DNA from 2 places in the Streptomyces roseifaciens genome. Region 1 is predicted to be linked to the other one. Evidence: predicted binding sites of a transcription regulator. Region 1 holds the regulator's gene; the other holds the start of a gene.

Region 1 (6,776 bases):
CAGTTCCTGTGGCTGCCGCTCGCCCACGTCTTCGGCAAGGTGCTGACCTGCAGCCAGATCAGCACCGGGCACGTCACCGCCATCGACGGGCGGCAGGACCGGATCGCCGAGAACCTCAAGGTCGTCCGGCCCACCTACATGGCTTCCGTCCCGCGCATCTTCGAGAAGGTCTACAACGGCGTCGCCGCCAAGGCCCGCGAGGGCGGCGGGGCCAAGTACAAGATCTTCCGCTGGGCCGCCGAGGTCGCCCGCGAGTACGCCCGGGTCTCGCAGGAGAACTTCCGCCGCACCGGCAGCAGGACCGTCCCCTTCGGCCTCGCCGCGCAGCACCGGATCGCGGACACCCTCGTCTACGCCAAGATCCGCGAGGCCTTCGGCGGCCGGCTGCGCGCCTGCATCTCCGGCGCCTCCGCGCTGCCCGTGGACATCGGCCTCTTCTTCTCCGGCGCCGGCATCCACATCCTGGAGGGCTACGGCCTCACCGAGACCAGCGCCGCCAGCTTCGTCAACCCCGGCGAGGCCTACCGCACCGGCACCGTCGGCAAGCCGCTGCCCGGCACCGAGGTCCGCATCGCCGACGACGGCGAGATCCTGCTGCGCGGCCCCGGCGTCATGGCCGGCTACCACGGCCTGCCCGAGAAGACCGCCGAGGTCCTGGAGAGCGACGGCTGGTTCCACACCGGCGACATCGGCGAGCTCTCGCCCGACGGCTACCTGCGCATCACCGACCGCAAGAAGGACCTGATCAAGACCTCGGGCGGCAAGTACGTCGCACCGACCGAGATCGAGGGCCGCTTCAAGGCCCTGTGCCCCTTCGTCTCCAACGCCGTCGTGCACGGAGCCGACCGCAACTACTGCACCGCCCTCCTCGCGCTGGACGAGCCCACCCTCATGACCTGGGCCGCCGAGCACGGCCTGGCGGGCAGGTCCTACGCCGAGGTCGTCGCGGACAGGCAGACCACCGAGCTCATCGAGGGCTACGTCGAGCGGGTCAACGAGGGCCTGCAGCGCTGGCAGACGATCAAGAAGTTCCGGCTGCTGCCGCGCGACCTCGACGTCGAGCACGGCGAGCTCACGCCGAGCCTGAAGCTGAAGCGGCCGGTCGTGGAGCGGCGCTACAAGGACCTGATCGAGGAGATGTACGAGGGGGCTCGCGAGAAGTGATCGCCGCGGGGTGATCGCTTCTCGGGAGGTGTCCCGAGGCGTCCCCCTCCGGGCGGTGACCCGGCCGGTCCCGACCGGGGCGGTCCCGGCCAGGCCGGTCCGCTCCGGCGATGCCGGACAATGGACTCATGCCTTCCGTACTGCCTGACGGCGAACCCATGCCCGAGGACGGGGCCCTGCCCCGTCACGCCCTTGTCGGCGCCGGGCAGCGGCCGCTCGGGTTCTACCTGCACGTGCCCTACTGCGCGACGCGCTGCGGGTACTGCGACTTCAACACGTACACCGCGAGCGAGCTGCGCGGCTCCGGCGGCGCGCTCGCCTCGCGGGACAACTACGCCGAGACGGTCGCCGAGGAGATCCGCCTCGCACGGAAGGTCCTGGGCGATGACCCGCGCCCCGTCGAGACCGTCTTCGTCGGCGGCGGCACGCCCACGCTGCTGCCCGCCGCCGACCTCGTGCGGATGCTCGCGGCGATCCGCGACGAGTTCGGCCTCGCGGACGGCGCGGAGGTCACCACCGAGGCCAACCCGGAGTCCGTCGACCCGCGCTACCTCGCGGAGCTGCGCGAGGGCGGCTTCAACCGGATCTCCTTCGGCATGCAGAGCGCCCGGCAGCACGTCCTGAAGATCCTCGACCGCACGCACACGCCCGGCCGCCCCGAGGCGTGCGTCGGCGAGGCGCGCGCGGCCGGCTTCGAGCACGTCAACCTCGACCTGATCTACGGCACCCCCGGGGAGTCGGACGACGACTGGCGCGCCTCCCTCGACGCGGCGATCGGCGCCGGCCCCGACCACGTCTCCGCGTACGCGCTGATCGTCGAGGAGGGAACCCAGCTGGCCCGCCGCATCCGCCGCGGCGAGGTCCCGATGACCGACGACGACGTCCACGCCGACCGCTACCTCATCGCCGAGGAGGCGCTCACCGCCGCGGGCTTCTCCTGGTACGAGGTCTCCAACTGGGCCACGACCGACGCCGGCCGCTGCCGCCACAACGAGCTCTACTGGCGCGGGGCGGACTGGTGGGGCGCGGGACCCGGCGCGCACTCCCACGTGGGGGGCGTGCGGTGGTGGAACGTCAAGCACCCGGGCGCGTATGCGCAGGCGCTGGCCGAGGGACGCTCCCCGGGAGCGGGCCGCGAGGTCCTGCCGGAGGAGGACCAGCGGGTCGAGCGGATCCTGCTGGAGCTGCGGCTGGTGGACGGCTGCCCGCTGTCGCTGCTGCGGCCCGCGGGCGCGGCGGCGGCCGCCCGTGCTCTGGCGGACGGCCTGCTGGACCCCGGCCCGTACGCGCAGGGCCGCGCGGTCCTGACCCTGAGGGGTCGGCTGCTGGCCGATGCGGTGGTGCGGGACCTGGTGGACTGAGGTCCCGGGGCTCTGCCCCGGACCCCGGTCCTCAATCGCCGGACGGCTGAAAATCTTTAGCCGTCCGGCAGCGGGCGGAGCCGCGGCTATGGAGCCGTCACGAAGTCGATCAGTTCCTCCACCCGTCCCAGCAACTCCGGCTCAAGATCCTTGTACGAGCGCACGCCCGAAAGGATCCTCTGCCACGCGGCGCCCGTGTTCTCCTGCCACCCCAGTGCCCGGCACACCCCCGTCTTCCAGTCCTGCCCCCGCGGCACCCGCGGCCACTCCCGGATGCCCACGGACGACGGCTTCACCGCCTCCCAGACGTCCACGTACGGGTGACCCACGACCAGCGCGTGATCGCCCGTCACCTCCGCCGCGATCCTCGACTCCTTCGAGCCGGGCACGAGGTGGTCCACCAGGACGCCCAGCCGGGCGTCCGGCCCGGGGGCGAAGGAGCGGACGATCGCCGGGAGGTCGTCGATTCCCTCCAGGTACTCGACGACCACGCCCTCGATGCGCAGGTCGTCGCCCCACACCCGCTCCACGAGCTCGGCGTCGTGGCGGCCCTCCACGTAGATGCGGCCCGCCCGGGCGACGCGTGCGCGCGCCCCGGGGACGGCGATCGAGCCGGAGGCCGTCCGCGCGGGCCCTTGGGGAGCGCGTGCCGCACCCGCGGGGCGTACGAGGGTGACGACGCGCCCCTCCAGGAGGAAGCCGCGAGGCTCCATCGGGAAGACCCGGTGCTTGCCGAAGCGGTCCTCAAGGGTGACCACCGGCCCCTGCGCCGTCTTCTCGCACCGGATCACCGCCCCGCAGAAACCGGTGGTGACCTCCTCGACCACGAGGTCGGCCTCGGCCGGCACCTCGGGCACGGGCGTGTTCCGCTTCCACGGAGGGGTCAGGTCCGGTCCGTACTGTCTGCTGCGCATGGCGATCATTCTTCCCGGGACACGCCGAAGCGTGCCGCCAAGGCGTCCCGCTGCGCCCGTACGAACGCCGCGTCCACCACCGCCCCGTGCCCCGGCACGTACAGCGCGTCCTCGCCGCCGAGCGCCAGCAGCCGGTCCAGGGCCGCGGGCCACCGGTGGGGGAGAGCGTCCGGTCCGGCCTGGGGCTCGCCGGACTCCTCCAGCAGGTCCCCGCAGAAGACGACCTCGGGCGCCCCGCCCGAGCCCGCGACGAAGACCGCCAGGTCGTGCGCGGTGTGGCCGGGCCCGAGGTTGGCGAGGAGCACCCGCGGCCCGTCGCCCAGGTCCAGCGTCAGCTCCCCGCTGACCGGGTGCCGGGGCGTGACCAGCCGCTCGGCGGCCTCCGCGGCGGCCCCGGGCGCGAGCCCGTACCGCTCCGCGTCCAGGCGCAGCTCCTCGCGCTCGCGCCGCATCAGCTCGGCGGCGCCCACGGCCCCGTACACCTCCGCGCCCGGGAAGGCCGCCGTGCCGAAGACGTGATCGAAGTGGGGGTGCGTCAGAGCGATATGCGTCACTTCCCGGCCGAACAGCTCGCGCACCTCGCGCCCGAGCTCAGCGCCCTCCGCGACCGTCGAGCCGGTGTCCACGAGCAGCACGCCCGTACTGCCCGCGACGGCCCCGACGGTGGCGTCCCACGTCGGCATTCGGCGGCGCGCGACGCCCGGCGCGAGCCGCTCCCACCGTGCTGCATGCCCCTGGCCTTGCTGACCGCTGTCCATACCAGGACGCTAGCGGGAGCGCGGTACGGTTGCCCGTCCGGCGTCCTGCCGCGGGCACGCGGCGGGGACGGCTCTTGCCCTGCCTGTGGTGCACGGCCGTACACTGGCTGGAGGGCTTTGGCACTCGTGACTGCTGAGTGCCAGGAACGGGCCCCGTAAGACGGTCTGGACTTGGAGGTGCGCGCGATGCTGAGCGAACGCAGGCTCGAGGTGTTGCGCGCCATCGTCCAGGACTATGTGGGCACAGAGGAGCCGGTCGGCTCCAAGGCCCTCACCGAGCGGCACCGGCTGGGTGTTTCCCCGGCCACGGTGCGCAACGACATGGCCGCGCTGGAGGAGGAGGGCTTCATCGCCCAGCCGCACACCAGCGCCGGCCGCATCCCGACCGACAAGGGCTACCGGCTCTTCGTCGACCGCCTGGCGGGCGTCAAGCCCCTGTCGACGCCGGAGCGGCGCGCCATCCAGAACTTCCTGGACGGCGCCGTCGACCTGGACGACGTCGTGGGGCGCACGGTCCGCCTGCTGGCGCAGCTGACCCGGCAGGTCGCGGTGGTGCAGTATCCGTCGCTGACCCGTTCGACGGTGCGCCACGTGGAGCTGCTCTCGCTGGCTCCGGCCCGCGTCATGCTCGTGCTGATCACGGACACCGGGCGGGTCGAGCAGCGCATGATCGACTGCCCGGCCCCGATCGGCGAGACCTCCCTGGCGGATCTGCGCGCGCGGCTCAACAGCCGTGTCGTGGGCCGCCGGTTCACGGACGTCCCGCAGCTGGTGGCGGATCTGGCCGAGTCCTTCGAGCAGGAGGACCGCGGAACCGTTTCTACGGTGCTGGCCACCCTGCTGGAGACGCTGGTCGAGGAGACCGAGGAGCGGCTGATGATCGGCGGCACCGCCAATCTCACCCGTTTCGGTCACGACTTCCCCCTCACCATCCGGCCCGTGCTGGAGGCGCTGGAGGAGCAGGTCGTGCTGCTGAAGCTGCTGGGCGAGGCCAAGGACTCCGGGATGACGGTGCGCATCGGCCATGAGAACGCTCACGAGGGACTGAACTCCACATCGGTCGTCGCCGTCGGCTACGGTTCGGGCGACGAGGCAGTCGCCAAACTCGGCGTGGTCGGACCGACCCGCATGGACTACCCCGGAACGATGGGAGCGGTACGCGCAGTGGCACGTTACGTCGGACAGATCCTGGCGGAGTCGTAAGTGGCCACGGATTACTACGCGGTCCTGGGCGTACGGCGCGACGCCTCGCAGGACGAGATCAAGAAGGCCTTCCGCCGCCTCGCCCGCGAGCTGCACCCGGACGTCAATCCGGACCCGAAGACGCAGGAGCGGTTCAAGGAGATCAACGCCGCCTACGAGGTGCTCTCGGACCCGCAGAAGAAGCAGGTCTACGACCTCGGCGGCGACCCGCTCTCCGCGTCCGGCGGCGGTGGCGGCGCCGGTGGCTTCGGCGCGGGCTTCGGCAATTTCTCCGACATCATGGACGCCTTCTTCGGACAGGCGTCGCAGCGCGGCCCGCGCTCGCGCACCCGGCGCGGCCAGGACGCCATGATCCGTCTCGAAGTGACCCTCGACGAGGCCGCCTTCGGGACGACCAAGGAGATCCAGGTCGACACCGCCGTCGTCTGCACCACCTGCAGCGGCGAGGGCGCGGCCCCGGGCACCTCCGCCCAGACGTGCGACATGTGCCGCGGCCGCGGCGAGGTCTCGCAGGTCACCCGCTCCTTCCTCGGCCAGGTCATGACCTCCCGGCCGTGCCCGCAGTGCCAGGGCTTCGGCACCGTCGTGCCGACCCCCTGCCCGGAGTGCGCCGGCGACGGCCGCGTCCGCTCGCGGCGCACCCTGACGGTCAAGATCCCGGCCGGTGTCGACAACGGCACCCGGATCCAGCTCGCGGGCGAGGGCGAGGTCGGCCCCGGCGGCGGCCCCGCCGGCGACCTGTACGTCGAGATCCACGAGAAGCCGCACACGGTCTTCCAGCGCCGCGGTGACGACCTGCACTGCACGGTCACCATCCCGATGACGGCCGCGGCCCTCGGCACGAAGGTGCCGCTGGAGACCCTGGACGGCGTCGAGGAGATCGACATCCGGCCCGGCACGCAGTCGGGCCAGTCGATCCCGCTGCACCAGCGCGGCGTCACGCACCTGCGCGGCGGCGGCCGGGGCGACCTCGTCGTGCACGTCGAGGTCATCACCCCCAACAAGCTCGACCCGCAGCAGGAAGAGCTGCTGCGGCAGCTGGCGAAGCTGCGGGGCGAGGAGCGGCCGATGGGCGAGTTCAAGCCCGGGCAGCAGGGGTTGTTCTCGCGGCTGAAGGATGCGTTCAACGGGCGGTAGGCGCTGGGCCGGGGACGGACGCTGAGCGCTCCGCTTCCCCCTGGTCCTCTACGCACCTGTGTGGTCTTTTTCACCGGACGGGCTCGGATCGAGCCCGTCCGGTGATTGACATGGTCTGTGACACGATGTGGTCATGGCATACGAACCCAGGGTGGCCTCCGCGCTCACCGGCCTGTGCCGGCACCCGGTCGTGCAGGCGCCCATGGCCGGCGGCGTCTCCGGGCCCGCCCTCGCGGCCG
Region 2 (6,776 bases), 3.1 Mb from region 1:
GGGCACCATTGAGGGGAGGAGGCGACGCCATGAGCCCTGCTACGCCCGCTGCCCCGGATTGGCATCAGCTGCCCGAAGATGACTTCGAACAGCTTGCCCACAATGCGCCGGAAGGCGTGAAGCTCGAACTCATCAAGGGAAAGCTAGAGGTCAAGCCGGTGCCGGATGGTGCCCATGGGGCGATCATCATGTGGATGCTCAGGCAGTGCATGCAGCAGCGCCCTGAGCTGGACCTCATCCCAGAACAGCAGCTGAAGGCCGAGAGCTACCGCAAGGGTCGGGCCATCACCGACGCCACCCTCGCTCCCATCGATCATTTCGCCGCCTCCGGCGAGTGGGCCGACCCGGCAGGCGCCTTGATGGTCGTAGAGGTCACCTCCCACGATTCGGACACGGACCGGCGAGACCGTAACGAGAAGCGCGACGGCTACGCCGAGGCGGACATCCCGGTCTACCTCCTCGTCGACCGCCAGGCGCACACGGTCGTCGTCCACAGCGAGCCGAAGGACGGCACCTACCAGGTGTGCACGGTCTACCCGTACGGCGACACCGTCAAGCTCCCGGCCCCGGTCGGCATCACTCTGGATACAGAGAAGCTGAAGGACTACGCCGACTGATCCGGGGCGAGGTGGGTGACGCCGTCGCTCGTGTCACCCGCCTCGAACGCCGTCGGCCCGCGGAAGACGTTCCCGGACGCCTGCCCCGCCGCCTGCGAAGGCGCCCCGTACTTCTCCACCAGGGCCTTCAACTCCTCCGCCGCGGCCTCCCGCTGCTCCGCGGGGAGGCCCTCCAGCAGCGTCTCGAAGCGGTCCTGCCAGACGGCTTCCTGGCGGTCGCGCGTCCGCTCCGTCTGCCCGGACCGGGCCGCGGTCTCCAGCGCGCCGGCCGTGCGGTCGAGCCGTTCCAGTTCTCCGCGCTCGCGCGTCCCGTCGCCGCGCCCGAACCACCGGGCGACCCGTTCCCGGAGCCCGGTCCACGCGTCGGTCCCCGCCGTCTGTACGACTGCCGTACCGCCCGCCGCGGCCGCCGCCGTCAGTGCCTCGCTCAGCATCCCGCTCGCCCCCGTCGCCCCCGTAGCCCACGTGCCCGTGCCGGACGCGACGCACGCTAGCGCCGAACCCGTCGTCGCAATGGTCGTTCGGCGGGAAATACGACTGACCGGAACGAATGCCGCCGTCAGCCGGAGTCGCGGGCGAGTTCGAGTGCCAGGGTCTGCAGGATCTCCTCCGTCGGCGCCTCGGGCGTCGTCTCGTCGTAGGCGTCCGCGACCGCCTCGAAGGCCAGCATCAATCCGCTGATCAGCGCGCTCATGGGCGCGGAGAGCTGGTTCAGCACGGCGAGTCCCACCTCGCGCGCCTCCGCGCCGACCGGCACCATGAACTCGTCCGGGATCACCTCGCCGAGGAGGGACGACACGTAGTCCGTCCCCACGCCGCCGCGCAGGGCCGTGAGCGCCGCGATGGCCTTGAGTTTGATCTCGTTCTCGTTCAGGTTCTCGGTCATGGGGTGAGCGTAGGAGGAACATCCCCTCCTTCCTCGTCGCCCATGCCGGGTTACCCGCGGACCACTTGCGCGCGGACCGCTCACCCGCAGCCCGCTTACCCGCGGACCTCCCGCCCCAGCAGCATCACCGGCGCGCCCGCCGCCCGGGTCAGCACGATCACGCAGGAGTTCGGTCCGGCGAGCTTCAGCTTCCTGCGGAGGTCCTCCGGCTCCACCGCCGAGCCCCGCTTCTTGATGACGGCGACGCCGATGCCCCGCTCCCGCACCACGGCTTTGAGCTTCTTCAGGTTGAACGGGAGGACGTCCGTGATCTCGTACGCCGACGCGTAGTCCGTCGCCCGCAGCTCGTCGCTCGTCACGTACGCGATCGTCTCGTCGATCAGCCCGCCGTCGCCCAGCGCGGCCGCCACGTCCGCCACCAGGTGCGCGCGGATCACGGCGCCGTCCGGCTCGTACACGTACCGCCCCACCGGTCGTACCGACGGGTCCGGCAGCCCGGCGCCCACCAGCGAGTGCCCGCCCGGCAGCAGCGTCGCCCGCCGCGCGCCCGGCGCCGTGCCGAACCACAGGACGGCCTCCTTCACGTCGCCCCCGTCCGAGATCCACTCGGCCTCGGCGTCGTCCGGGATGGCCTCGTGAGGCACCCCGGGAGCGATCTTGAGGGCCGCGCGCGGGGCCTTCCGGGCGGCTTCGATCGCCCACGACAGCGGCGGCGAGTACGCCTCCGGATCGAAGATGCGGCCGCGTCCGCCCCGTCGCGCCGGGTCGACGAACACCGCGTCGTAGCCCGAGGTGTCCACGTCGGCGACGTCGGCGCAGCGCACCTCGATGAGGTCGGACAGGCCCAGCGCTTCGGCGTTCGCGCGGGCGACCGCGCAGGTCAGCGGGTCGCGGTCGACGGCGAGGACGCGGATGCCCAGCCGTGCCAGCGCGATCGCGTCGCCGCCGATGCCGCAGCACAGGTCGGCCACGGAGCGGACGCCGAGCGCGGCGAACCGTCCGGCCCGGTACTCGGCCACGGACCGTCGCGTCGACTGCTCCACGCCGTTCGGCGTGAAGAACATCCGGTACGCGTCCTCCGCCCCGAACTTCGCCACCGCCCGCTGCCGCAGCCGGGCCATGCCGAGCGCCGCCGAGACGAGCTCCGCGGGGTGGTCGCGGCGCAGCCGGGTCGCCGTGGCCAGTTCCCGGGCGGGGTCGTGGTCGCGCAGCCCGGCGAGCAGGCTGCGGCCCTCGTCCGTGAGGAGGGCGGTGAAGGCGGCGACGGCGGCCGCCGACGCGTCCGGCTCGTCCCGGTCGTTCGGCTTGCTCGGCTTGTTCGGTTCGTTCTGTGCTGGCACCCGGCCATTCTTGCCCAGCCCTGCTCCCCGGCCCTCCGACAGGCCGCCCTTCTGCCCGGCTCGAACACATGCACAACAATCGGAGGTGTGAGCTCCCCAATATCCGGCCCTGTACGCGCCCGCATGCCGGCCCGCGTGTCCGCCCGCACATCCGTCCGCGCCGCCGCCACGGGCGCGGTGATGCTGGCCCTGCTCCTCAGCGGCTGTTCCGGCTCCTCCTCCGGCGGCGGCAAGGGGGAGGCGTCCGCGTCCCCCGCTCCGCGTACGGACGCGGCGTCCTCGCCCTCGGCCTCCGCCGTCCCGGACGCCGCCGCCTACCGCCGCTGGGGCCTGGACAAGCCGCTCGCCGCGCCGCCCGCCCCGCCGGCCACCAGGCTGACGGATGCGATGAGGACCGGTGCCACGCCCAAGGTGATCCGGCGCGTTCCGACCGACGACAAGGTCGTCTTCCTGACCTTCGACGACGGGGCGGAGAAGGACCCGGAGTTCGTGAAGATGGCCAGGGACCTGAAGCTGCCCTTCACGATGTTCCTCACCGACGACATCGCCCGCGCGGGCGGCGGCTACGGCTACTTCGAGCAGCTGCGGGGCGAGGGGAACCGCAACGGCATCCACAACCACACCCTCTCCCACCCCAACCTCCGCACCCTCTCGGCCGACGCGCAGCGCCGCGAGGTCTGCGGCCAGCAGGACGTCCTGGAGAGGCGGTACGGCAGCAAGCCGCCGCTGTTCCGGCCGCCCTACGGCAACTACAACGACGCCACCCTCGCCGCGGCCGGCAGCTGCGGGGTGAAGGCGCTGCTGCTGTGGGAGGCGACGATGCAGATCAACGACATGCGCTACGCGGACGGCGGCAAGCTGCGCTCCGGCGACATCGTCCTCGCCCACTTCCGCGGCCCCTCGGAGCTCAAGGGCACGACCATGACGCAGATGGTCGCCAACATGCTGCGCAGCATCGAGCGGCAGGGGTTCACCGTGGCGCGCCTGGAGGATTACGTGTAGGGCCGTGTGCACGGAGCTCCGTGCGCACAGAGCACCGTGCGCACGGAGCGCCGTACGCGCCGCATGGGAATCCGGAGGATTACGACCCGCGGCCCGCGGGCAGATCCATCTCCGCGCCGGAACGCCGGGGCGCGCCGCCCCGACCGGCCGGGTGCTTACCCCCAGGGGTGAACTGCAAGCTCGCCGCACGGCGAATTGGCACTCCGCTTGACCGAGTGCTAACCGCGTCATAGTCTCGGCTCCGTTGGCACTCTCCACCCGGGAGTGCCAAACGCAGCGACGGGAAATCCGGCACCCGCGACGACGGATCCTCCTGGTCGCCACCTCAGACAGATAACCCCGTGAATCTCCGAAGGGGGAGGTCGGATCGTGACGACCGCCAGCTCCAAGGTTGCCATCAAGCCGCTCGAGGACCGCATCGTGGTCCAGCCGCTCGACGCCGAGCAGACCACGGCCTCTGGCCTGGTTATTCCGGACACCGCCAAGGAGAAGCCCCAGGAGGGCGTCGTCCTGGCCGTGGGCCCGGGCCGCTTCGAGGAGGGCAACCGTCTTCCGCTCGACGTGAACGTCGGCGACGTCGTGCTCTACAGCAAGTACGGCGGCACCGAGGTGAAGTACAACGGCGAGGAGTACCTCGTTCTCTCGGCTCGCGACGTGCTCGCGATCATCGAGAAGTAATTCACCCCGTTTGATGTGATCTGCGCCCTGGTTCCCGTGTGTATGTGCCGCCGGGGTCCGGGGCGCGGTTCGTTTGAGAGGACTTGAAGCAACCATGGCGAAGATCCTGAAGTTCGACGAGGACGCCCGTCGCGCCCTCGAGCGCGGCGTCAACAAGCTGGCGGACACGGTCAAGGTGACGATCGGCCCCAAGGGCCGCAACGTCGTCATCGACAAGAAGTTCGGCGCCCCGACCATCACCAACGACGGCGTCACCATCGCCCGCGAGGTCGAGATCGAGGACCCGTACGAGAACCTCGGCGCCCAGCTCGTCAAGGAGGTGGCGACCAAGACCAACGACATCGCGGGTGACGGCACCACCACCGCGACCGTCCTGGCCCAGGCGCTGGTCCGCGAGGGTCTGCGCAACGTCGCCGCCGGCGCCTCCCCGGCCGCCCTGAAGAAGGGCATCGACGCCGCGGTCAAGGCCGTCTCCGACGAGCTGCTCGCGACCGCCCGTCCGATCGAGGACAAGGCCGACATCGCCGCCGTCGCCGCCCTGTCCGCCCAGGACAAGCAGGTCGGCGAGCTCATCGCCGAGGCGATGGACAAGGTCGGCAAGGACGGTGTCATCACCGTCGAGGAGTCGAACACCTTCGGTCTGGAGCTGGACTTCACCGAGGGCATGGCCTTCGACAAGGGTTACCTGTCGCCCTACATGGTCACCGACCAGGAGCGCATGGAGGCCGTCCTCGAGGACCCGTACATCCTCATCCACCAGGGCAAGATCTCCTCCATCCAGGACCTGCTGCCCCTGCTGGAGAAGATCATCCAGGGTGGCTCCTCCAAGCCGCTGCTGATCATCGCCGAGGACGTCGAGGGCGAGGCCCTCTCCACCCTCGTCGTCAACAAGATCCGTGGCACCTTCAACGCCGTGGCCGTCAAGGCCCCGGGCTTCGGCGACCGCCGCAAGGCGATGCTGGGCGACATGGCCACCCTGACCGGCGGCACCGTCGTCGCCGAGGAGGTCGGCCTCAAGCTCGACCAGGTCGGCCTGGACGTGCTGGGCTCCGCCCGCCGCGTGACCATCACCAAGGACGACACCACGATCGTCGACGGTGGCGGCAACTCCGAGGACGTCCAGGGCCGCGTTGCCCAGATCAAGGCCGAGATCGAGGCCACGGACTCCGACTGGGACCGCGAGAAGCTCCAGGAGCGCCTCGCCAAGCTCGCCGGTGGCGTCTGCGTCATCCGCGTGGGTGCGGCCACCGAGGTCGAGCTCAAGGAGAAGAAGCACCGTCTGGAGGACGCCATCTCCGCGACCCGCGCCGCGGTCGAGGAGGGCATCGTCTCCGGTGGTGGCTCCGCGCTCGTCCACGCCGTCAAGGTGCTCGAGGGCAACCTGGGCAAGGAGGGCGACGAGGCCACCGGTGTCGCCGTCGTCCGCCGCGCCGCCGTCGAGCCGCTGCGCTGGATCGCCGAGAACGCCGGCCTCGAGGGCTACGTCATCACCTCCAAGGTGGCGGAGCTCGACAAGGGCCAGGGCTTCAACGCCGCGACCGGCGAGTACGGCGACCTGGTGAAGGCCGGCGTCATCGACCCGGTCAAGGTCACCCGCTCCGCCCTGGAGAACGCCGCGTCCATCGCGTCGCTGCTGCTCACGACCGAGACCCTGGTCGTCGAGAAGCCGGCCGACGAGGAGCCCGAGGCCGGTCACGGCCACGGTCACTCGCACTGACGCCGAGGCACTGCCCCTGAGGCACCGCCTCTGAGGCGCTGACCTCACGCCGCACAGCGGCCGCAGTCGGAGCCCGGCACCCCTGGTGGGTGCCGGGCTCCGGCCGTTCGTCCGGCCGTCCGGCCGTCCGGCCGTTCGTCCGGCCGCTCACGGGTGCCCGCGGTTCACACCGGCCCCGCCTCCAGCTGCCCCATCAGCCGCATCAGGTCGTAGAACCACCAGCTCTCGGCGATCTTCCCGTCCTGGAAGCGGAAGACGGTGGTGCCTGTCATGAGCACTTCCTGCCCGGTGGGCTGGTGGCCCATGAAGTCGCCCTGGTGCGTGCCCCGCCAGGTCCAGCGCGTGGCGACCTCGTCGCCGTCGGCGATCTGGGAGTGGAGGGTGAAGGCGAAGTCGAACGCCTCCCGCCAGCCTTCGACGTCGGAGCGGATGACGTCCCGGCCGGTCATGTCGGGTTCGGCCTTGCCCATGTCGTGGTCGCGGTGGTCGGCGGCGAAGAGCTCCTCGATCAGGCCGAGATTCCCGTCCCGCGCCAC

Evidence for each region. Region 1 encodes HrcA, which represses chaperone genes, less so after heat shock. Its sites were predicted from a motif close to TTNGCACTCNGNNNNNCNGAGTGCNAA; they were not measured.
Region 2: a site for HrcA is predicted at 4,041-4,067, ahead of groES (co-chaperone GroES). Genes of this name have one in related genera too.

What each region holds. Positions count from the first base shown of each region.
Region 1 is NZ_LNBE01000004.1:421,918-428,693, forward strand. Features, by position in the region: gene AS857_RS18945 (AMP-dependent synthetase/ligase) at 1-1,164, shown strand, start outside; gene hemW (radical SAM family heme chaperone HemW) at 1,293-2,525, shown strand; gene AS857_RS18955 (DUF3097 domain-containing protein) at 2,612-3,439, opposite strand; gene AS857_RS18960 (MBL fold metallo-hydrolase) at 3,445-4,197, opposite strand; gene hrcA (heat-inducible transcriptional repressor HrcA) at 4,384-5,400, shown strand; gene dnaJ (molecular chaperone DnaJ) at 5,401-6,537, shown strand; gene AS857_RS18975 (nitronate monooxygenase) at 6,689-6,776, shown strand, end outside.
Region 2 is NZ_LNBE01000004.1:3,533,834-3,540,609, reverse strand. Features, by position in the region: gene AS857_RS32920 (Uma2 family endonuclease) at 30-617, shown strand; gene AS857_RS40160 (hypothetical protein) at 605-1,051, opposite strand; gene AS857_RS32910 (hypothetical protein) at 1,177-1,503, opposite strand; gene AS857_RS32905 (class I SAM-dependent methyltransferase) at 1,599-2,726, opposite strand; gene AS857_RS32900 (polysaccharide deacetylase family protein) at 2,979-3,845, shown strand; gene groES (co-chaperone GroES) at 4,215-4,523, shown strand; gene groL (chaperonin GroEL) at 4,618-6,240, shown strand; gene AS857_RS32885 (ester cyclase) at 6,405-6,776, opposite strand, start outside.